Regions from separate parts of the Cryobacterium sp. AP23 genome, predicted to be linked through region 2. Evidence: predicted binding sites of a transcription regulator. Region 2 holds the regulator's gene; the other holds the start of a gene.

Region 1 (11,484 bases), 130 kb from region 2:
CGCGGCGAGGCCGCCGAACCCGGCACCGTGCAGCTGCTCACCATCCACGGCTCCAAGGGATTGGAATGGGACTACGTGGCCATCCCCGGGCTGACCGAGAAGACCCTGCCCGCGCCGTCGCGGGAAACGACCGGCTGGTTGCGATTCGGCGAACTGCCCTACCCCTGCCGCGGCGACCGGGCCGAACTGCCCGAGCTCAAACGACTGGGCCATGAGACCCAGCTGTCGTTCGACGAGGACTTCCAGCTTTACAAGGAGCAACTCGCCGCCCGGCACGACGCCGAGGAACGCCGGCTGATCTACGTCGCCACCACTCGCGCCCAGCAGCACCTGCTGCTCACCGGCGCGTTCTGGGGCGGCGGCACGACAGTGCGGAAACCCAGCCGGTACCTGCTCGAACTCGCCGAGGCCGGCCTGATCCAGGCCCTGCCGGAGGGCAGCGAGTCCGACGAGAAACCCGTCACCGACGAGGACGCCACCGAGGTGTGGCCCTTCGACCCGCTCGGCGCGCGCCGCCGGGTCGTGGAGGCCGCCGCCGCGCTCGTGCGCGCGCACGACAACACGCACGACAACACCGACGACACCGCCGCCGATGACACCGTCACCGATGACATCGAGACGCCCTGGTCGCGCGAGGTGACCCTGCTGCTGGCCGAACGGGCGCAACGCCTGGCCGGACCGGGCAGCCTCGACCTGCCCACCCGCATCCCGGCGTCCCGGTTCAAGGACTACGTCGACGATCCTGCCGCCGTGCTGGCCCGGCTGCGCCGGCCGATGCCCGAGCGGCCGTACCGGGCCACCCGGCTCGGCACCCTGTTCCACTCCTGGGTGGAACAGCGCTCCACCGGGGCGTTCTCCGGTGATCTCATCGATGCCGGGCTCGACGAGCTCGACCTCGACCTCGATGCCGACACCGACGCCGGCGACGGGATGACGGTCGAGCTGGACCAGCTCGAGCGGTTCAAGGCCACCTTCGAACGGTCGCCATGGGCGACCCTGGCGCCGGAGGAGGTGGAAATCGAAATCCACCACGTGCTCGGCGACCAGGTCTTCATCTGCAAGCTCGACGCCGTCTACAAGACCGAGACCGGATACCAGGTCGTCGACTGGAAGACGGGCAAGGCGCCCAAGGACGCCGCGGACCTCGAACTCAAGCAGACCCAGCTGGCGCTGTACCGCCTTGCCTACGCCCGGTGGAAGGGCATCGACCCCGCCATCGTCGACGCGGTGTTCTACTTCGTCGCCGACGACCGGATCGTGGCCCCCGAGCGGCTCTACTCCGAGGAGGACCTCGTGCGAGCCTGGTCATCGGTGGCCGCGTCATCCGCCGAGCCGCCGTCGATCGTGGGAACCGGGCCGGTCGCGTCGTCGGTGTAGGCCGCGTTCGACCCGGCCGCGTCGATGTCCGGGGCGTCGAAACCGGTGCCGTCGAAGCTCGTCACCCGGGAGAACGACCCGGTCTCGGCGAACTCGCTGGTGCCGTAGTCGTCGTTCTCGAAGTCGTTCCGGCCGGCGGACCCGGAGGTCGCCGTGCGCGGGGTGTCCTCGAGCATCGACTCCACGTCGGACACGCTGAGGATCGGACCGGTCTCGGGTGAGAGCGAGTTCATGGTGTGGCTGTGCACGTTGTCCACCAGGCCGTCGAGCATCGATACCGCATCCTCGACGATGGCCTCGTCGTGGGTGTCGACGCCGTGCAGCAGCCAGCGGACCAGTTCCAGTTCGGCGTACAGCATCGCCCGCTGGGTGATCAGCGGGTCGTTGCCCTGCCGGGCCGCGGTGTAGGTGGCGATGGCCGTCTCGGCGGCGTCGCCGCGGGCGGCGAGCAACCAGTGGATGTCGCGGGCCGGGTCTCCGACGCTCAGCGCCGACCAGCCGAGCACGGCCGCCACGGCATCATCGCTGATCAGGAAGGAATCGGCGGAGAGAGAACCGTGGATCACGGTCGGGGTGAACTGCCAGAGGGTGTGGTCGTCGGTGGCCAGCTCCCAGCGGCGCAGCAACGCGGCCGGCAGCTTGCCGGTGGCGGCGGCCCGGTCGATCAGGTCGATGGTGGAGGTGCGGCAGTCCAGGGCGCTCTGCTGCACCAGGCCGGCGTCACCGATGAACGCGGTCGGCAGGCCGTGGATGGCGGCGATGGCGCGACCGATCGACCCGGACACCCCGACATGGCCGGTGAGGGCATCCGCGTCATAGGACGCACCGGGCAGTCGTTCGTAGACGACGGCCCTGGTGTTCTCGAACGGGGCCTGACCCACGAACACCGGCACGTCGAACGGCAGCCGGCTGCGGTTGCCGGTGGTGAGGGCGCGGAGCGCCACGAGGTCGGCTGACTGTTCGGTTTCGGCCGCCTGCGACGTGGGAACCCTGATGATCAGCTCCTTCTCGTCGCGGGTGATCAACAGGGCAGAGTCGAACGACCCGTCGCCTGCGAAACTGTGGTTGCGGGCGTGGGCGACGTCGAGCTCCGGCACTGCATTGGTGGCCAACGCGGCTAGAGTGAGATGGGATCTGGCCATGCCTTATAGGTTAGGTCGACTTCCTCCCGGTGAGGCCATTCGCCACGCCTGCAGTCAACTTCGGCACGTGTTGCCCGATCTCCCGAGGGGTCCCATGTCGTTCAGGTTCACGGCCCGGCTGCCACTGTCCAGGCACGCCGTCGATCGCGACAACGACGCCCGCGCCGAGCCGGACCTTTTCGAACGCCTCTGGGCGGATGCCGGCACCCGGCTGCTGCCGTTGTGGAAGGGCAAGGCGCTGCTCGCCGAGCCCGCCGCCGACGGTGCGCCCCGCCTGCTGCTGCCGGCGCCGGCCGACCTGTCGATCGAGCTGGACGCATCCGCCCTGCGGGTGTACCTCGGCCGGTCGCTGGCCGAGGACGCCGCCGAACCGGTCGGCACACCCCTGGTGGCCGTGCCGCTCGACGACGAACAGGCCGCCGCGCTGGAGAGCGACGAATCCCGCTGGGTGGGCCTCCGCGAATACGCCACCCTGCTCTCCGACCGGGACACCGGAATCCTCACCGAATCCCTCGGCATCCTGCACTGGCACGACTCGCACCCGCACTGCCCGCGCTGCGGCGCGGCCACCGATGTGCGCTCCGGTGGCTGGGTGCGGCACTGTCCCGTCGACGGCAGCCAGGTCTTTCCGCGCACCGACGCTGCCGTGATCGTGCTCATCACCGACGAGCTCGACCGGGTGCTGCTCGGCTCCAACGCCATGTGGGAGGCCAACCGGTACTCGCTGCTGGCCGGGTTCGTCGAACCGGGCGAATCGTTCGAGTCCGCCGTCGTGCGCGAGGTCTTCGAAGAATCCGGCATACGGGTGGCCGACCCGGTCTACCAGGGGTCGCAGCCCTGGCCGTTCCCGGCGTCGATCATGGTGGGCTTCACCGCCCGGCTGGCCGACGGCCAGCACTCCGGCGGGCTCGTGCCCGACGGCACCGAGATCCTCGACCTGCGCTGGTTCACCCGCGCCGAACTGTCCGACACCGAGAACGGGATCATGCTGCCCGGCCCGTCCTCCATCGCCCGCGCCCTCATCGACGACTGGCTGGCCCGGCCGGCCGTCGTCACCGACCCCGGGCAGGTGCGCCAGGGTGTCTGACCCGTTGACGCCCACCGCAGAGTCACTGCTCACCGGGCTCGACGAGCAGCAACGCGTGGCCGCCGAGGCGCTGATCGGGCCGGTGTGCATGCTGGCCGGCGCCGGAACCGGCAAGACCCGCGCCATCACGCACCGGATCGCGTACGGCGTGATGAGCGGCGCCTACTCGCCCAACCGGGTGATGGCGCTCACCTTCACCGCCCGCGCCGCCGCCGAACTGCGCGGCCGGCTGCGGCAGCTGGGCGCCGGCGGGGTCGCCGCGCGCACCTTCCACGCCGCCGCCCTGAGCCAGCTGAACTACTTCTGGCCGCACGTCGTCGGCGGCCAGGCGCCGCGCATCCTCGAGGGCAAGGGCCGGCTGCTCGGCCACGCCGCCGAGCAGCTGAAGCTGAAGCTCGACACCGCCACCCTGCGCGACCTGGCCGGCGAGATCGAGTGGCGGAAGACCAGCGGCCTCAGCCTCGAGCAGTACGCGACCGCAGGCCGCACCCTGCCCGGCCGGCTCGACATCAACCAGACCCTGGACATGCAGGCCGGTTACGAGCGGCTCAAGGACGACCGCAAGCAGATCGACTTCGAAGACGTGCTGCTGGCCATGGCCGGCATGATCGAGGCGGAACCCTCCGTGGCGCTGCAGGTGCGCGAGCAGTACCGGTTCTTCGTCGTGGACGAGTTCCAGGACGTCTCCCCGCTGCAGTACGACCTGCTCAAGCTGTGGCTCGGCGACCGGCGCGACCTGTGCGTGGTCGGCGACGCCAGCCAGACCATCTACTCCTTCGCGGGCGCCCGCAGCGACTACCTGCTCGACTTCCCCAAGCACTACGAGGACGCCACAGTGGTGCGCCTGGAGCAGAACTACCGCTCCACCGCGGCCATCGTCGCCACCGCGAACCAGCTGATGCGCGGCCGCCCCGGTGCGTTATCGCTGCACGCCGCTGTCGCCGAGTCCGGCACGGAACCGATGGTGCGCGACTATCCGAACGACATGGCCGAGGCCCGCGGCGTCGCCCAGAGCATCTTCGAGCTGATCGAATCCGGCATGGCGCCGGAGAACATCGCCGTGCTCTACCGGGTCAACGTGCAGGCCGCGTTGCTCGAGACGGCGCTGGGGGATGTCGGCGTGAGCTTCCAGATCCGCGGGTCGAAGCGGTTCTTCGACCTGCCGGAGGTGAAGCAGGCGGTGATGTCGCTGCGCGCGGCATCCGTGTCGATCATGGGGGAGCCGCTGTTCAAGTCGGTCAGCGACGTGTTGCGCGGGCTCGGCTGGAGCCAGACCGCCCCGGAGACCCGCGGCGCCGTGCGGGACCGCTGGGAGGCGCTGAACGCGATCATGGGACTGGTCGACCAGGCCGCTCCCGGCACCACGTTCCGGCAGTTCACCGACGAGCTGATGGAACGCCAGGCCGGCCAGCACGAACCCACCGTCGCCGCAGTGACCCTCGCCACCCTGCACTCGGCCAAGGGGCTGGAATGGGACGCCGTGTTCGTGGTGGGCCTCTCCGAGGGCCTGGTGCCGATCAGCTACGCCGGCACCTTCGAGCAGGTCGACGAAGAACGCCGGCTGCTCTACGTCGGGGTCACCCGGGCCCGCAAACGCCTGTCGCTCAGCTGGTCAGCGGCCGGTACCCAGCAGCGTTCCCCGCGAGAACGATCACGTTTTCTGGCAGAAATCGGCATCCGCACCGCTCGTGCGGCCGGTGCGCGCGGCGCCTGACCGTCAGCGTCGCGGCGTCGATCGCGAGGGATGCGGCCGCGAACTGGTTCGACGCCGCGAACACCCGGTCGTGCACCATGCCGGCGACCGTGGTGGCGGCCTCGATGCCCAGCCGGGTCGTCTCCGTCGGTGCGGTGCGGTGCAACAACTGGCAGGCGATCGCGGGCCAGGCCGGGTCGTCATCGACCCGCTCCAACTCCAGGCAGGTCAGGCACGGGCCGGCACCGGGCTCCACGAGCGGCCCGATCCGCACCTCGGCGTCGCTGAACACCACCGGCAGATGCGGCACATCGCGCCGCAACCACCGGCCGTGTCGCTCGGGGGCGAGCACGAAGTGATCCAGGATCACGGCGAGGTCGGGGCCGGGCGCCGGGGTGCCGGTGGCCACGACCCGGATGCCCAACTCGGCCAGCAGGTCCCGGATACGATCGGCCGTCGGCCCAACCCCGTCGACGCACACCGACGGGTGGGCGCCGGGGCCGGGTCGCGGTGGCGGTGCGCCGCCGGGTCGGGTGGCGGTGCCGGACCCGGTGTCGATTCCGGGCGGCTCCGGCCGGGGAGCGAGGTCGACCAGCGCAGGGGCCAGGGCCCGCAGCAGGGCGGCGGTCGCCGCATCCGTCGCCCCGGCCTGCCGGCCGAGCATGAGCGCGCCGGATCTCGGCACCCCTACCCGCAGCGCGGCGACGACGGTCTCGAGCGGCGCCGTGACGCCGGGCACGATCGCCAGCGGCCGGTCGATGCCGAGCTGGATCGTGTCGGGGGTGCGCCAGACGAGCGGATACCGCGGGTCGAGTCGGAGAACCATGCGGCGATTTTCCCCCAGGACCGCCCCGCGCCGTCGGATCCGTCCACAGGCGGCGGTGGCCGCGGGAGAATCTGCAGGTCCAGCCCAGACTCTCGCCCTAGGCTGACGCAATGACAGAGACGACAGCCCTCCGCATCCTGGTCACCGGCGCCACCGGCTACATCGGCGGGCGACTGGTACCCAAGCTCCTCGAGGCCGGGCACCAGGTGCGAGTGCTGGTGCGTTCCCCGCAGAAACTGCTCGATGTGCCGTGGGCCGGCGAGGTGGAGATCGTCCAGGGCGACCTCTCCGACCGGGCGTCCGTCGCCGCCGCCAGTGCGGACATCGACGTGTTCTACTACCTCGTGCATTCGATGGGTGCCAAGGGCGACTTCGAGGAGACCGAGCGCACGGCCGCCCGGAACGTGGCCGCCGCGGCGGCCGCGGCGGGGGTGTCCCGCATCGTGTACCTCGGCGGGCTGCACCCCGACACGCCCACGCTGTCTCCGCACCTGCGTTCACGGGCCGAGGTGGGCCGCATCCTGCTGGACTCCGGGGTGCCCACCGTTGCATTCCAGGCCGGCGTCGTGATCGGCTCCGGGTCCACCTCGTTCGAGATGATCCGCCACCTCACCGACGTGCTGCCGTACATGCCCGCACCCCGCTGGGTGCGCAACTTCATCCAGCCCATCGCCGTGCGCGACGTGCTCTACTACCTGCAGGCCGCCGCCGAGGTGCCGGCCGACGTCAACCGAACCTTCGACATCGGCGGCCCCGATGTGCTGCGGTACGGCCAGATGATGAACGGATACGCCGTCGAGGCGGGGCTGCACCAGCGGCCCATCGCCCCGCTGCCGGTGCTCACCCCGTGGCTGGCGTCGCAGTGGGTCAACCTGGTCACGCCCATCCCGCGCAGCCTCGCGGTGCCGATCATCGCGTCGCTGCAGTACGACTGCGTCGTGCACGAGCACGACATCGACGCCGTGATCCCTCCGCCGGAGGGGGGCCTGACCACGTATCGCCGGGCCGTGCGCCTGGCGCTCGGTCGGATGCGCGACGGTGACGTCGAGACCAGCTGGCAGAACGCGTCGACCGAGGGCGCGTCGAGCAACCCGCTGCCCAGCGACCCGGACTGGGCCGGCCACCTCGTCTACACCGACCTCAAGGAGAAGCGCACCTCGGCCAAGCCGGCCGACCTGTGGCGTGTGATCGAAAGCATCGGCGGCGAAAACGGCTGGTACTCATTCCCGCTGGCCTGGGCCGTGCGCGGCTGGATGGACAAGGTCGTCGGGGGAGTGGGCCTGCGTCGCGGACGCCGGCATCCCGACCGCCTGCAGACCGGCGATGTGCTGGACTTCTGGCGCGTCGAACGGATCGACCGCGGCAGCTTCCTGCGGTTGCGCGCCGAGATGCGTGTGCCCGGCCGGGCCTGGCTGGAGATGCGGGCGGAGCCCACGGAGGACGGCGGGTCGGTGTACCGGCAGCGCGCGGTGTTCTTCCCGCGCGGCCTCGGCGGCCGGCTGTACTGGTTCTCGATCCTGCCCTTCCACGGGGTGATCTTCACCGGTATGGCCAACCGCATCACCGCCGCGGCGGAATCCGAGGCGGCCGCCGTTGACACCGAGGCCGTTGACTTCACTGTCGCGGATGCTGAAGCCGTCGACGCACCCTCCGGTGACGTTACAGCCGGCACATCGGTCATAACAGCGGGCACCCACGCTGCATCCGAGGCCTCTCACAGCTAACCCGTGACCCGGTCGTGTCCCTGGCACGCGCGGCGCTGACGCGCCCAAAATACGTCGAAAAAAAGTTCTCCACAGTTTAGATTTGACCAGACAGATCTGCGATACTGAGCTATTCTCAGTACATGTCCACCATCGCAGACACATTCACCCCCGGCACGGCGCTAGACGCCGTGTCGGGGGTGGTTGTGCCCGCTGATTCACTGGTCGCCGCGGTCGAAGCGGTGGAACATTTGGGGGCCTGCAGCACCGACTACGACACCCTCTCCGATGCCGAACTGCTCGCCGGCCAGAAGGACCTGGCCCGGCTGCGGCAGCTGGTCGAAACCCGGCAGACCTGGATGGCGAAAACGCTCCAGCACCGGTCCCGGCCCGAGCTGGGTCAGCAGGGCCTGGCCCAGCAGCAAGGCTTTCTCAACCCGGCTGACCTGATCCAGGACTTGACCGGCTCCACCCGTCAGGACGCCCGGAAGCTCGTGGACGTGGGCCGGATGCTCGCCGACACCGAAGCGGCTGACGCTCGGGCCGCAGAAGAAGCGGCCGACGCGGCGCGGCGGTTGCGTGACGAAGCCGATGGAAGCGACGGCGCGGACGGGCTGGACACGCCACCCGGCCTGTTCGACGACCTGGCGTCACCGCCGGAGCCAGTTGCACAGCCCTGGTACGCGCCTATCTCGCGCGCCGTGGCCTCCGGCGAGCTGTCGGTCGCGGCCGCGCATGCGATCCGTACCGGCCTGGGCGATATCGACACCGTCGTCACCGCGGAGAAGCTCGCCGACGCCGTGCACACCCTGCTGATCGAGGCCACCCGGATGACCGTGGATGAGCTGCTCAAGCGCTCCCGCCGGATGCGCGACAGCCTCGACGAGGCGGGCATCGCGGTGCGGGAGAAGAAGGCCTGGGACGACCGCTACCTCAAGGTCTGGAAAATCGACACCGGGCAGGTCCACCTCCACGGGCTGTTCCCGCCGGAGCAAGGCCAGTACATTCTGGACCTCTACGACAGCCTGACCGGTCCCCGTCGCGGCGGCGTCCGGTTCGTCGACCCGGACCGGGCAGCCTGGGCCAAAGCAGTGCAGGACGACCCGCGCAGCACCGACCAGCTCACCGCCGACGGGTTCCTCGACCTGCTCAAAGCCGGCAGCAGCGTCAACCCCGACCGGATGCTCGGCGGCCGCACCCCCGCTGTGCGGATCCTGACCACGGCCACCCCGAAGGCTCCGGCAGCGGACCCGACCGAGGCCTTGGTCGCGATCCCGGACGGCACCGGCCACGGTTTTCTCGAAGGCAACCCGGCCCCGGTCTCCCAGGAGACCATCGACCGGATCATCTGCACCTCCGGCACCGTCAAGGTCACCTTCGACGCCGACGGGCAACCGTTGAACCTCGGGCGGGAAGAACGCATCTTCAGCCAGGCCCAACGCATCGCCCTGGCGGCCCGCGACGGCGGCTGCATGTGGGGTGACTGCGACAAACCGCCCTCCCGCACCGAGGTGCACCACCTCGACCAGTGGCTTCGCGACCACGGCAGCACCGACATCCGCCTGGGAATCCTGCTCTGCAGCCCGCACCACCTGCTGTTACACAACCAGGGCTGGCAGATCTTCGAACACCACGGCACCTACTGGCTCCGGCCTCCAGCCGCGGTCGATCCCGGCCAGACGCTCATCCGGCTCCGCAGCAAGAGCCCCGTCGCCCTCGAAAAGCACGACCAGCACTAAGCCGCGCGACACGCTGGTTGGGCCCGGGTCGGGGCGAGGATTGACATGAGGGAGAAGCAAGCGTTGTGCCGATGGGACTCCGACCGCACCGCGTGGCGGTCTGACGGTAGGTTGCCAGCTTGGACTCTAGCCAAGCTCCACCCGCTGACGCATTATGGAAGGCAAGCGCGGGAGGCAGCATGTCTGAAGTTGTGGTGTTTGTAGGTGATGGCCTCAGCGCGGCCGCCCGCTGGCAAGAACGACTGCAAGAGTTCGAAGTTCACAACCTCGGGGTGAGCGGTGACACGACAGACGAAGTGATCGCCCGGCTCGACGACGTCGTGGAGGCGGCTCCTGACGCGGTCGTGCTGCAGGTGGGCACCAACGACGTCGGCTGGCATCGTTCGGACGAGTACATCGTGCGCAACATCGAAACCATCCTCTGCAACCTTCGCAAGCAGCTTCCCAGCGCGCGGTTGCTCATCCAGTCCGTGCCGCCGCGGGAAGAAGACTTCACGCCGGTGATCCGGTCGGTCAACCGCCACCTGCGCCAGTTCGCCCCGACGGTGAAGGCCAGGTACCTCGATCTCTGGCCGGTACTGGCCGACGCTCACGGCCGGCTCAGCGCAGAGTGGTCGACCGACGGCTTGCGTCTCACCGAAGCCGGCTACGACGTGTGGCTCGCTGAGCTGCGCCCGGCACTGGTCGACGCCTTGCAGCATCCGCTCGCTCTGCCCGTCAGTACCCAACCCGCCTGAACCCAACCCGCGTGACCGGGTCACCGGTCGCGGGTGGCTAGCATGAAGGCATGCGCAGACCCCTCCGGTTTTTCACCAGCCTGACGGTGGGCGCGCTGACGCTCACCGGACTCCTCGGGTTCGCAGCATCCGGGGCGACGGCCCAGACGATCTCGGCCCCTGCTCCGGAGCGGATCGCCGCGCAAAGCCTGCCTGCCGACGTCGATGATTTCAGTTTCCCGTCCATGCACGCCGACTACACGCTCGGCCGCGACGACGACGGCCACTCCACCCTGGCCACCACCGAGACCCTCATCGCCCAGTTCCCCCAGGCCGACCAGAACCACGGCATCCGCCGCAACATCCCCACCCACTACCGCGGCCAGCCCACCAGTCTCACCATCGAGTCGGTCACCGACGAGAACGGCGCCGCCCGGGACTACGAGACCGAGACCATCTCCGACGACTCGGATGCCGAGTACCTCAGCGTCACCATCGCCGCCGACGGTTTCGTGCACGGCGACCAGACCTACGTCATCAGCTACAGCCAGCGCCACGTCATCCTCTTCCCCGACGACGCGGCGGACCAGGAGTTCTACTGGGAGGTGAACGGCACCGGATGGGCCCAGCCGTTCGGCACCGTCTCGGCAACCGTGCACGTGCCAGCCAGCCTGGTGCCGGCGCTCACCGGCCAGTCGGCGTGTTACCAGGGCAGTTCGGCGTCCGGTGCCGAGTGCGACGCGCTGACCAGCGCCGCCGCCGGCGACGAGTGGCTGATCGAGGCCACCGCGCGCGACCTCGGCCCCCACGAGGGACTCGCCCTCGCCGTGGGCTTCTCCGACGGAACCTTCGTGCCCCGGGACGACTCGTTCACCGCCAACCCGTTCCCCACCATCGCCCTGCTCGCGGCACTGGCCGCGGTGGCCGCTGCCGTCGTCGGCGTGATCGCCCGGGTCACCCGGTGGCGTAGCGCCCCGGGCCGGCCCACCATCATCCCCGAATACCTGCCGCCGGCGGGGGCGAACCTGCTGCAGGCCGGCGACGTCCTCGGTGCCCGCGCCGGCAGTCGGGCCCTCACCGCCCAGTTCCTGCAGTTCGCCGTGCGCGGCAACGTGCGGGTGCTCGAGGGCGACGGCACCAACCACTACCTGCTCGAACTGCGCAGCCGGGACGGCCTCGACGCCACCGAGACGGCCGTGCT
Region 2 (11,484 bases):
AGCTGCTCGATGACCGACACGACGCCGTCGATGCCGCGCAGTTTGCCGCCCACGTGCTGCCAGGCCGGCAGGAACCGGCCGAGGGTGGCCTGGTCGACGGGCTCGACCTCGTGGCGGAGCGCCGCGAGCGATCGCCGCCGCAAGCGCCGCAGCACCTCCGCGTCGCACCATTCACTGCCGCTGCCGTGCGGGCGGAATTCCCCTTCGACGATGCGCCGGGCATCCGCCAGCCGGCGCAGGGCGCCCAGGGCGATGGCGGTGCCGAAGCCGAACCGGGCGGCGACATCCGCCGTGGTGAACGGGCCGTGCGTGCGCGCGTACCGGCTGACCAGGTCGCCGAGCGGGTCCTTCACGCTCTCGGTGAATGCCTCGGGTATGCCCGGGGCCAGCGGCACGCCAAGCGCGTCGCGCAGGCGACCGGCGTCTTCGATCACCGCCCAACGTTCCTCGCCGGCAATGCCCACTTTGAGGGCGCGGCGGGTCGTCGTGAGCGTGTCGAGGTGCGCGCGGGCTTCGTCTGCGCTGACACTGGGGAGAGCAGGGGCCTCGGTGTCCGACGCCGATGCGTCTGAGCCGGATGCGTCGGGCCCGGTCCCGGCGGCGTCACCGGACGTGTCGCCGGCGGCTTGGAGCCGTTCGGCGACCTCGGTCACGGTGAGCGGGCCGAGGCCGCGGAGCAGATCCGCGACACCCTCCACGCCCTTGGCGCGCCGATCGTGGGCGAGGCGCTGCAGTTCGGCGTCGGTCCGGTCGATCACAACGGGGTCGAGGAGCTCGCGCAGTTCCACCCGTCCGAGCAGTTCGGCGAGCAGGCCGGAGTCGATCGACAGGGCGGTGGCGCGGCGTTCGGCCAGCGGTGAGTCGCCCTCGTACATGAACGCGGCGACGTAACCGAACAGCAGGGCATTGGCGAACGGGCTGGCGGAGTCGGTGCTGGTCTCCACCAGACGGATGGCGCGGCTGGCCACCTGCTTGGCAAGTGCCACCAGGGCGGGCAGGTCGTAGACATCCTGCAGGCACTCGCGGATGGTCTCGAGGATGATCGGGAACGTCGGGTACTCGCGGGCCACGTCGAGCAGCTGCGACGCCTTCTGGCGTTGCTGCCAGAGCGGCGACCGGCTGCCCGGCCGGTACCGGGGCAGCAGCAGCGCGCGGGCCGCGCACTCCCGGAACCGGGAGGCGAACAGGGCGGAGCCGCCGACCTCGTCGGTGACGAGTTGTTCCAGTTCGTCAGGGTCGAAGACGAACAGGTCGGCGCCGGGCGGTTCGGCCTCGGTGTCGGGGATGCGCACCACGATGCCGTCGTCGCTCGCGACGCAGGCGCCGTCGATGCCGAACCGTTCCCGCACCCGCGCGCCCACCGCGAGGGCCCAGGGCGCGTGGACGGTGAGGCCGAACGGTGAGTGCAGAATCACCCGCCAGTCGCCGAGCTCGTCACGGAACCGCTCGACTACGAGGGTCTGATCGGTGGGCAGGTAGCGGGTCGCGGCGCGCTGTTCGTCGAGGAAGACCAGCAGGTTGGTCACCGCCCTGTCGTCGAGGCCGACGGCGGAGCAGCGGGCGCGGGCCTTCGCGGGCGTGAGCGCCGAAATTTCGCGGAGGAACGCCCCGATGGCGGCGCCGAGCTCGGCGGGCCGGCCCAGCCCGTCACCCTTCCAGAACGGAAGCCGGCCCGGCTCACCGAACGCCGGGGTGACGAGCACCCGGTCGTGGGTGATCTCCTGGATGCGCCAACTCGTGGCGCCGAGGGCGAAAACGTCGCCGACGCGGGACTCGTAGACCATTTCCTCGTCGAGTTCGCCGACCCGGCGGCCGGTGGCCGAGTCGCCGCCCACCATGAAGACGCCGAACAGGCCGCGGTCGGGGATGGTGCCGCCGCTCGTGACGGCGAGGCGCTGGGCGCCCGGCCGGCCGGTGAGTAGCCCGGTGTCACGGTCCCAGATGATGCGGGGGCGGAGTTCCGCGAACTGGTCGGACGGGTAGCGACCGGCGAGCAGGTCGAGGGTGGCCTCGTAGGCCGAGCGGGGCAGGGTGGCGAACGGGGCGCTGCGGCGCACGGCGTCGAACCATTCCTCGGCGTCGATGGGTTCCAGCGCGACGGCCGCGACGGTCTGCTGGGCGAGGATGTCGAGCGGGTTCGCGGGAACCTGCAGCGACTCGATCATGCCCGAGACCATCCGCTCGGCGGCGACGGTGGCGTGGATGAGGTCGGCGCGGTGCTTGGGGAAGATGATGCCGCGGGAGACCTCGCCGACCTGGTGGCCGGCCCGGCCGACGCGCTGCAGGCCGCTGGCCACCGACGGCGGGGATTCCACCTGCACGACCAGGTCGACCTCGCCCATGTCGATGCCGAGTTCGAGGCTCGACGTGGCGACGACGCAGCGCAGCCGGCCGGTCTTGAGGTCGTCCTCGATCATGGCCCGCTGTTCCTTGCTGACCGAGCCGTGGTGGGCGCGGGCGAGCAGCGCCTCGGCGCCCTCGCTCTGGCCGCTGCCGCCCATCAGTTCGGCGGGCGGGCGGGGTGGGGCGGGCGCGAGGCGGGCCGCGGCGGATGCGGCGCCAGCGGCATCCGGGCCGCCCGCCAGCACCAGTTCGGACTCGTCGGCGGCGGCGAGCCGGTCGGAATAGATCTCGTTGAACCGCGCGGTGAGCCGCTCGGCCAGGCGCCGGGAGTTGGCGAACACGATCGAGGAGGAGTGGGCGAGCACGGCGTCGACAATGGCCTCTTCGACGTGCGGCCAGATCGACCCGGTCTGCGGGGCAGCCGCCGAGGTGGCGCCCTCGGGTGCGGGTACCGCGCCGAGTTGGGTCATGTCGTCCACGGGGACGACCACGCGCAGGTCGAACCGTTTCTCATTCTTGGGCGCCACGATCTCCACCGGAGCGACGCCGCCGAGGAACCGGGCGACTTCGGAGGCCGGCCGCACGGTGGCGGACAGGCCGATGCGTTGGGCCGGTTTGGCGAGCAGGGCGTCCAGGCGTTCAAGCGACACGGCCAGGTGCGCGCCGCGTTTGCTCGCCGCGACGGCGTGGATCTCGTCGATGATGATGGTGTCCACGCCCCGCAGCGACTCCCGGGCGGCGGAGGTGAGCATGAGGAAGAGCGACTCCGGCGTGGTGATCAGGATCTCGGGCGGCGTCTTCACGAGCGCGCGGCGGTCGGCGGCCGGGGTGTCACCGCTCCGTACCCCGACGCTGACGTGCACCGGGGGCAGGCCGAGGCGTTCCGCGGCCTGGCCGATGCCCACCAGCGGGGCGCGCAGGTTGCGTTCCACGTCGACGCCGAGCGCCTTTAGCGGGGAGATGTAGAGCACCCGGGTGCCGGTCGGGGCGGAGGCGCCGGTGCCCGTCTTTGCGGGGCCGGTTGCGGCGGCATCCGTGGATGCGGAGTAGAGGCGGTCGAGCGCCCAGAGGAACGCCGCCAGGGTTTTGCCCGACCCGGTGGGGGCGACGACGAGGGTGTGCGATCCGCGGGAGATGGCATCCCAGGCGCCGAGCTGCGCCTCGGTGGGCGCGCTGAATGCTCCGGAGAACCACGTGCGGGTGGCCGGGGAGAGGCGCTGCAGGATCTGGGTCACCTGTCCATCCTCGCCGATACCCCCGACATTGCCACGGCCATCCGCCCGCAACTGTTCCCGCTGCGGACAAATGGTCCCGGTGTGCCGGGTGCAATTGTCCGCACGGGGAACAGTTGGGCGGGGTTAGGCGGAGGCGACGAGCTGCACGCGCAGGGAGTCGACTCCGGTGGCGATCACGTCGTCGGCGGCCCAGCGGGCGGCGAGCCGGGCGAGGGTGGCGTCGAGGTCGGCGCGGCTGAGGCCGTCGGCGAGTTCGAGACGCACGATCAGCTCCGGGCCGGCCAGCCGGGACTGCGGGTCGCCGGCGGACAGGTTCACCGACAGCGCGGCCAGTTCCGTTGTGATGGATTCCTCGAAGGCGGCCGCGACCTGGCGGCTAGCGTAGCTCGGGGTCCATGGGGTGTCCTGCGCGATGGCCCACAGTGCGGGGCGGCGCACCACGAACTCGGTGTCGGCGGTGGGGTCGAGCACCACGAGGTCGGTGTTCTCCTGCGCTGCCGCGAGGGCCACCCGCACGGCGTCGGCGGGAACGGGCCGGGCGTCGGGGTTCCAGGCCCGCATGGCGGCGGCCGAGGAGAACACCGGCAGCACGGCCCGGCCGTCGGGCCCGGCGACGGTGATGATGGAGAGTTCCTGGGTCTTGTCGATCCGCAGGCCGTGCGCACCGAGCTCCGCGGCCGCGCCGTCGTCGCCGAGCGCGGTGACCAACGGGATCAGCAGGCGCGCGGAACGGAGGGCGTCGATGACGCCCTCCTCCCCCAGCTCCCTGGCCCGGAACCGGGCGAGCGCGTCGAGCAGGGCCGGTGGTGCCAGGCCGTCGTCGTCATCGAACTCGGTGTGCTCGACCGACCGGCCCGCCCAGGGCTGGCCGGCGGAGTCGGCAGCGGCGTTCGCCGCTGAATCCTCGGTGCCGGCGCCCGGTTCGTCCGGGCGGCCGGTGGAGCCGAGGTTACGCGCCGGAGACATCCAGCGCCTCGGCGAGGGTGAAGGCGCCGGCGTAGAGGGCCTTGCCCACGATCGCGCCTTCCAGGCCGAGGGGCACCAGCTCGCGCAGGGCGGCGATGTCATCGAGGCTGGCGATGCCGCCGGATGCGATCACGGGCCGGTGGGTGCGCTCCATGACCTCGCGCAGCAGTTCGATGTTCGGTCCCTTGAGGGTGCCGTCCTTGGTGACGTCGGTGACGACATAGCGGGTGCAGCCGGCCTCTTCGAGGCGCTCGAGCACCGTCCACAGGTCGCCGCCGTCCTTGGTCCAGCCGCGGGCGGCGAGGGTGGTGCCGCGCACGTCCAGGCCGACGGCGATGGAGTCGCCGTACTGCGCGATCACGCTGGCGGCCCACTCCGGGTTCTCCAGCGCGGCGGTGCCCAGGTTGATGCGTTTGACGCCGGTGCCCAGTGCCGCCTCGAGCGACCGGTCGTCGCGGATGCCGCCGGAGAGTTCCACGTTCACGCCGCGCAGCTGCTTGATGACCTTCTTGAGCACACCGGTGTTGTTGCCACGACCGAACGCCGCGTCGAGGTCGACGAGGTGGATCCACTCGGCGCCCTGGTTCGCCCAGTCGAGCGCGGCATCCATCGGGTCGCCGTAGTTGGTCTCGGTGCCGGCCTCGCCCTGGGTCAGGCGCACGGCTTTGCCGCCCGCAACGTCGACGGCCGGGAGGAGGACCAGTTTCGGGGTCTTGTTGAACTCGGTCATGGGGGTGCCTTTTTCGTGATTGTGCGGCAGCGCGCGGCGGCCGCGGGTGGGAAGACTAGTCGCGGAGGGTGCCGAGCCAGTTCGACAGCAGGCGGATGCCGGCGTCGCCGCTCTTCTCGGGGTGGAATTGGGTGGCCGACAGCGGACCGTTTTCGACGGCCGCGAGGAACCGGCCGCCGTGCTCGGCCCAAGTGAGGCGGGGAACCGGGAATGGCGGCATCACGTCGAGCGTCCAGTCCTGGGCGGCATAGGAGTGCACGAAGTAGAACCGTTCCTCCTCGAGGCCCCGGAACAGGACGGAATCCGGGTCGGGCGTGACGGTGTTCCAGCCCATGTGCGGCAACACCGGGGCGGGCAGCGCGGTCACCGTGCCGGGCCATTCGCCGAGTCCCTCGGTGTCGGTGCCGCGTTCGACGCCGTGCTCGAACATGACCTGCATGCCCACGCAGATGCCCATCACCGGGCGCCCGCCGGAGAGACGCTTGTCGATGATGTCACCGCCGTGGGCCTCGTTCAGGGCGGCCATCACCGCGCTGAACGCGCCGACGCCGGGCACGAGGAGTCCGTCGGCCTCGAGCGCGAGCTTGCGGTCACCGGTGAGGGTGACGTCCGCGCCGGCCAGCTCCAGCGCCTTGACGGCGGAGTGCACGTTTCCGGTGCCGTAGTCGAGCACGACCACCTTGGTCATAGCGCGCCCTTGGTGGACGGGATGCCGCTCACGAGGGCGTCGTACGCCTTGGCCTGGCGGAACGCGCGGGCGAAGGCCTTGAATTCGGCCTCGGCGATGTGGTGCGGGTCGCGGCCGCCGACGACGGTGACGTGCACGGTGAGGGCGGCGTTGAAGGCGATGGCCTCGAAGACGTGCCGCACCATCGACCCGGTGAAGTGGCCGCCGATGAGGTGGAATTCGAAGCCGGCCGGTTCGCCGGTGTGTACGAGGTAGGGCCGGCCGGAGATGTCGACGACGGCCTGCACGAGCGCTTCGTCCAGCGGCACGAGGGCGTCGCCGTAGCGGGAGATGCCGGACTTGTCACCGAGGGCCTGCTTGATCGCCTGGCCGAGCACGATGCCGATGTCTTCGACGGTGTGGTGTACGTCGATTTCGATGTCGCCCTTGGCGTGCACGGTGAGGTCGGTCAGGGAGTGCTTCGCGAACGCGGTGAGCAGGTGGTCGTAGAACGGCACGGTGGTGTGGATGTCGCTCACCCCGGTGCCGTCCAGGTCGATGGAGAGGTCGATGCTCGATTCGCTCGTTTCGCGCTGCAGGTGGGCACGGCGAGGCGAAGGCGTGACGTTGCTCATGGCGTTAGTTTATTCGGCTGACGGACGAAGCCGTGCGATGGCGTCGAGGAAGGCGCTGGTCTCGGCCTCGGTGCCGGCCGAAACGCGCAGGTGGCCGGGGATGCCCATGTCGCGGATCAGGATGCCTTCTGCGAGCAGGGCTTCGAAGACCGCGCGCGGATCGGCCACGCCCCCGAACAACACGAAGTTGCTGCCGCTGCGCAACGGGCGGAAGCCGAGTGCCGTCAGTTCCGTCACGATCCGGTCGCGCTGCACGCGGATGTCGTCCACCATGGCGAGCATTTCGCCCGTGTGCGCGAGCGCGGCGACGGCGGCCGCCTGGGTGAGGGCGGAGAGGTGGTAGGGCAGCCGCACCAGCCGGAGCGCATCCGTGACGGCCGCATCGGCGGCCAGGTAGCCCACCCGTACTCCCGCGAACGCGAAGGCCTTACTCATGGTGCGTGACACCAGCAGGCGCGGGCGGCCCGCGAGGAGGCTGAGGGCGCTCTCGGTGCCGACCGGGGCGAATTCGGCATAGGCCTCGTCGACGACGACGATGCCGGGGGTGGCGTCGTAGACGGCAGCGATGGTCTCCAGTGACAGCGGTGTGCCGGTGGGGTTGTTCGGGGAGCAGAGGAAGACGATGTCGGGGGTCGTCTCGTTCACCCAGCGCACGGCCGTCTCCGGCGAGAGCTCGTAGTCGGCGTCGCGGCCGCCGGGGATCCAGTCGGTGTCGGTTCCGGAGGCGAGGATCGAGTACATCGAGTAGGTCGGCGCGTAGCCGAGCAGGGAACGGCCCGGACCGCCGAAGGCCTGCAGCACCTGCTGCAGCACCTCGTTGGAGCCGTTCGCGGCCCAGATGTTGTCCCGGGTGAGGCCGTGGCCGAGGTAACCGGCGAGGGCGTCACGCAGCGGGGTGAACTCGCGGTCGGGGTACCGGTTCACGGTGAGGATCGCGTCGGCGAGGGCCTGGGCGATGTCGGCGGCGACGGCCGGCGGGATCGGGTGGGTGTTCTCGTTGACGTTCAACGCCACCGGCACGTGCAGCTGCGGTGCACCGTAGGGGATCTTTCCGCGGAGGTTGGCACGCAGGGGCAGGTCGTCGAGGCTGGTCACCCGAACAAGCTTAGTTGCGCGGCGCCCCGCCTCCCTGTCGGCAGGAGTTCTGCCGGGAGGCTCAGTAGCCGGCGGGAAGGGCGAGACGCTGGCCGGGCTGCACGGACTCGGACGCCAGCTGGTTGAGGTTCACGATGTCGGCGATCACGTCACGCGGGTCCTGCTTGGGTGCGATCGACTGGGCCAGATCCCAGAGGGACTGCCCGGCGTCGACGGTGATGTATTCGAAGGCGGCGGCGCCCACGTTCGCGGTGCCCTCCGCCGCGGCGACGCCGCCGTTGACGGCGACGGCGATGGACCCCAGGACCAGGGGCAGGGCGGCGAGGGTGGTCAGCACGACGCGTCCGCGGCGGGTGAGCCGCAGGTGCGTTCGCGGCGCGGTGGCGGCGGTGGCCGTGGCGTGGCCGGTGGAACGAGCCGATCGGTCGGCGATCGTGCCGGGCTTCACTGCATATGCTGCGCTCATGTCAGACCTCCTGGTAACGCATCCGGCCCTCGGCCGGGAGGGCCGGATGCGAATCTATGTTCCGAATATATCTTCGAGTGTTCGAACAATCAACCCTGTTTCCGGATAATATGAAAAGAAATTTCGCAACACACTCGAATGCATGTCTAGTAATCGCTGTCAGTTTGGCTACAGTTTCGATCGGGTAGCAGTACTCAAACAGACACCACCGACATTCACTTCTGACGCGTCACGCAGATCGTCGGAAGCACCATTCAGACCCAACCAGGAGGAGCGACAACGTGGCACAGGAGAGCACACCTCGGGACAAGGGCACCACGCGGCGCCGCAAGAGCCTGAGCGATAAACAACGCGCCATCATGGACGTTATCCAGCGCTCGGTGCGCGACCGCGGGTATCCGCCGAGCATGCGGGAGATCGGCGACGCCGTCGGCCTGTCCTCGCTGTCGAGCGTGACCCATCAGCTGCACCAGCTCGAGTTGAGCGGCTACCTGCGCCGCGACCCGAACCGGCCGCGCGCGCTCGAGGTGCTCATCGAGCTGCCGCAGTCCGGTGAGGACGTCACGCCGGGCGCTGCCGACGACTACCAGTCCGGCATTCAGGTGGGCGACGCGGCGATGGTGCCGCTCGTCGGCCGGATCGCCGCCGGTATCCCGATCATGGCGGACCAGCAGATCGACGAGATCTTCCCGCTCCCCCGCCAGCTCGTGGGCAAGGGTGAACTGTTCATGCTCAAGGTCGTCGGTGACTCGATGATCGACGCGGCCATCTGCGACGGCGACTGGGTCGTCATCCGTCAGCAGAAGACCGCGGAGAACGGCGAGATCGTCGCGGCCATGCTCGACGGCGAGGCCACCGTGAAGGTGCTGCGGCAGCGCGACGGCCACACCTGGCTGCTCCCCCGCAACACCAACTTCGAGCCGATCCTGGGCGACTACGCCGAGGTGCTCGGCAAGGTCGTCGCGGTGCTGCGCTCGGTCTGAGACGCCTCCTGAACCACGAACAGGCCCGGTCCCGTGAGGGGACCGGGCCTGTTGTCGTTCAGCGGCGCTTCCGAGCCGGGGAGGCTTAGCCCAGCGTCGCCCGCACCGCCCGGGTGGCGTCGACGATGTTGCGCAGTGAATCGACGGTCTCGGCGTACCCGCGGGTCTTCAGGCCGCAGTCGGGGTTGACCCACACCTGCCGGGCCGGAATCGACTCGAGTGCCCGCTCGAGCAGTTCGGTGATCTCCGCCACGCCCGGTACCCGTGGGGAGTGGATGTCGTAGACGCCCGGGCCGATGCCGTGGTCGAACCCGCTGGTCTGGATGTCCTGCACGACCTCCATCTTCGACCGGGCGGCCTCGATGCTTGTGACGTCGGCGTCCAGGTTGCGGATCGCGTCGATCACGACCCCGAACTCGGAATAGCAGAGGTGGGTATGGATCTGGGTCTCGTCGGCGACGCCGGCGGTGGCGAGCCGGAACGAGCCGACCGACCAGTTCAGGTAGTCGGCGTGGTCCTTCTTCTTCAGCGGCAGCAACTCGCGCAGGGCCGGTTCGTCAACCTGCACCACCTGGATGCCGGCGGCCTCGAGGTCGGCGATCTCGTCGCGCAGCGCCAGGGCCACCTGGCGGGCGGTCTCCCCCAGCGGCTGGTCATCGCGCACGAACGACCAGGCGAGGATGGTGACCGGTCCGGTGAGCATGCCCTTGACCGGCTTGGCGGTGAGGGTCTGGGTGTAGCTGGACCACTCCACGGTGATCGGCGCCGGCCGTGAGACGTCGCCCCAGAGGATCGACGGGCGGGTGCACCGGCTTCCGTAGGACTGCACCCAGCCATTCTCGGTGACGGCGAAGCCGTCGAGGTTCTCGGCGAAGTACTGCACCATGTCGTTGCGCTCGGGTTCGCCGTGCACCAGCACGTCGAGGCCGAGGTCTTCCTGCAGCTGCACGACGCGGCTGATCTCGGCGCGCATCAGGTCGCGGTAGTCGTCGGGGGCGAGTTCGCCGGAGACGAGGCGGGCGCGGGCCCGGCGGATGTCACCGGTTTGCGGGAACGAGCCGATGGTGGTCGTCGGCAGCGGCGGTAGGTCCAGTGCCGCTGACTGGGCGGCGAGCCGGGTCTCGTAGTCGCCGCGGCTGTAGTCGGCCGGCGTGAGGGTGGCGAGTCGGTCGCGCACGGCACCGTCGCGCACGCCGGGCGAGACGCGGCGCTCGGCCAGCAACGCGGTGGCCGCGTCCAGCTCGGCCTGGATAGCGTCCTTGCCGTCGGTGAGCCCGCGGGCGAGGGTGGCGACCTGGCCGATCTTCTGGTCGGCGAAGGCCAGCCAGCCGGCGAGCTCGGCGGCCAGCTTGGTTTCGTCCTCAACGTCGTGCGGCAGGTGCTGCAGTGAGGTGGAGCTGGAGACCGCGATGTGCTCGCTCAGGGCTCCGAGCCGGCCGAGGGTGTCGAAGGCGGCGGCGAGGTCACCGCGCCAGATGTTGTGCCCGTCGATGACGCCGGCGACGAGGGTGACGTCGGCCAGCCCGGGGACGGCGGCGGGCACGGTGCCGCGCACGAGGTCCAGGCCGATGGCCTCGACCGCGGTGGCGGCCAGCACGGGAAGGGCATCGTCCAGGCTGCCGTAGGGCGCGGCCACGAACAGCGCGGGCCGGGCGGCCAGTCCGCCGAGGGCACCGTAAGCCTGGGCGAGGGCGGCGAGGGCCCGGTCGCGGGGGATGTCGATGCTCTCGCTGACCAGGCCGGGCTCGTCCAGCTGCACCCACTGGGCGCCCGCAGCGGCGAGGCGTTCGATCAGGGTCCCGTAGACCGGGAGGAGGTCGGCGAGGCGGTCGAGCGGGTGGAAGCCGGCCGGCGCGTCTTCGCTCGGCTTGGCCAGGAGCAGGAGGGTGACCGGGCCGACGAGGACCGGGCGGGTGAGGAAGCCATCCGCGAGGGCCTCTTCGAACTCCCGCACAATGCGGTCACTGGCGAGGTGGAAGTTGGTCTCCGGGCCGATTTCGGGCACGAGGTAGTGGTAGTTGGAGTCGAACCACTTGGTCATCTCCAAGGGCAGGTTCTCGCCGGCGCCGCGCGCCAGGGTGAAGTAGCCCGCCAGGTCGAGGTGTCCGTCGGCGTCGACGAGGTCCTGGAAGCGGGCCGGGATGGCGCCTACGGCGACCTGGGCGTCCAGCACCTGGTCGTAGAAGGAGAAGCTCTCCGGAATCGAGGAGTCGGTGCGGCCCAGGCCGAGGCTCGCGAGGCGTTCGCGGGTGGCACGGCGAAGTGCGGCAGCGGCCGATTCGAGTTCGGCGGCGGTGATCGTGCCCGCCCAGAAGGCCTCGACGGCCTTCTTCAGCTCGCGGCGGCGCCCGATCCGGGGGTAGC

What was found. The regulator LexA, encoded in region 2, represses DNA repair genes until DNA is damaged. The targets are predictions, from matches to a motif close to TCGAACANNTGTTCGA.
Region 1: ACU5E9_RS19215 (DUF222 domain-containing protein) is a predicted target of LexA. The motif match lies at 7,904-7,919, and genes of this name have one in related genera.

What each region holds. Positions count from the first base shown of each region.
Region 1 covers NZ_CM133415.1:4,070,319-4,081,802, forward strand. Annotated here, with positions in the region: gene ACU5E9_RS19185 (UvrD-helicase domain-containing protein) at 1-1,377, shown strand, start outside; gene ACU5E9_RS19190 (phosphotransferase) at 1,275-2,519, opposite strand; gene nudC (NAD(+) diphosphatase) at 2,614-3,606, shown strand; gene ACU5E9_RS19200 (ATP-dependent helicase) at 3,599-5,320, shown strand; gene ACU5E9_RS19205 (TOMM precursor leader peptide-binding protein) at 5,211-6,125, opposite strand; gene ACU5E9_RS19210 (SDR family oxidoreductase) at 6,236-7,849, shown strand; gene ACU5E9_RS19215 (DUF222 domain-containing protein) at 7,972-9,567, shown strand; gene ACU5E9_RS19220 (GDSL-type esterase/lipase family protein) at 9,747-10,304, shown strand; gene ACU5E9_RS19225 (DUF2207 domain-containing protein) at 10,355-11,484, shown strand, end outside.
Region 2 covers NZ_CM133415.1:4,204,318-4,215,801, reverse strand. Annotated here, with positions in the region: gene ACU5E9_RS19800 (Lhr family ATP-dependent helicase) at 1-3,578, opposite strand, end outside; gene ACU5E9_RS19795 (SseB family protein) at 3,702-4,544, opposite strand; gene priA (bifunctional 1-(5-phosphoribosyl)-5-((5-phosphoribosylamino)methylideneamino)imidazole-4-carboxamide isomerase/phosphoribosylanthranilate isomerase PriA) at 4,528-5,274, opposite strand; gene hisH (imidazole glycerol phosphate synthase subunit HisH) at 5,330-5,962, opposite strand; gene hisB (imidazoleglycerol-phosphate dehydratase HisB) at 5,959-6,576, opposite strand; gene ACU5E9_RS19775 (histidinol-phosphate transaminase) at 6,586-7,671, opposite strand; gene ACU5E9_RS19770 (LysM peptidoglycan-binding domain-containing protein) at 7,733-8,137, opposite strand; gene lexA (transcriptional repressor LexA) at 8,419-9,120, shown strand; gene metE (5-methyltetrahydropteroyltriglutamate--homocysteine S-methyltransferase) at 9,206-11,484, opposite strand, start outside.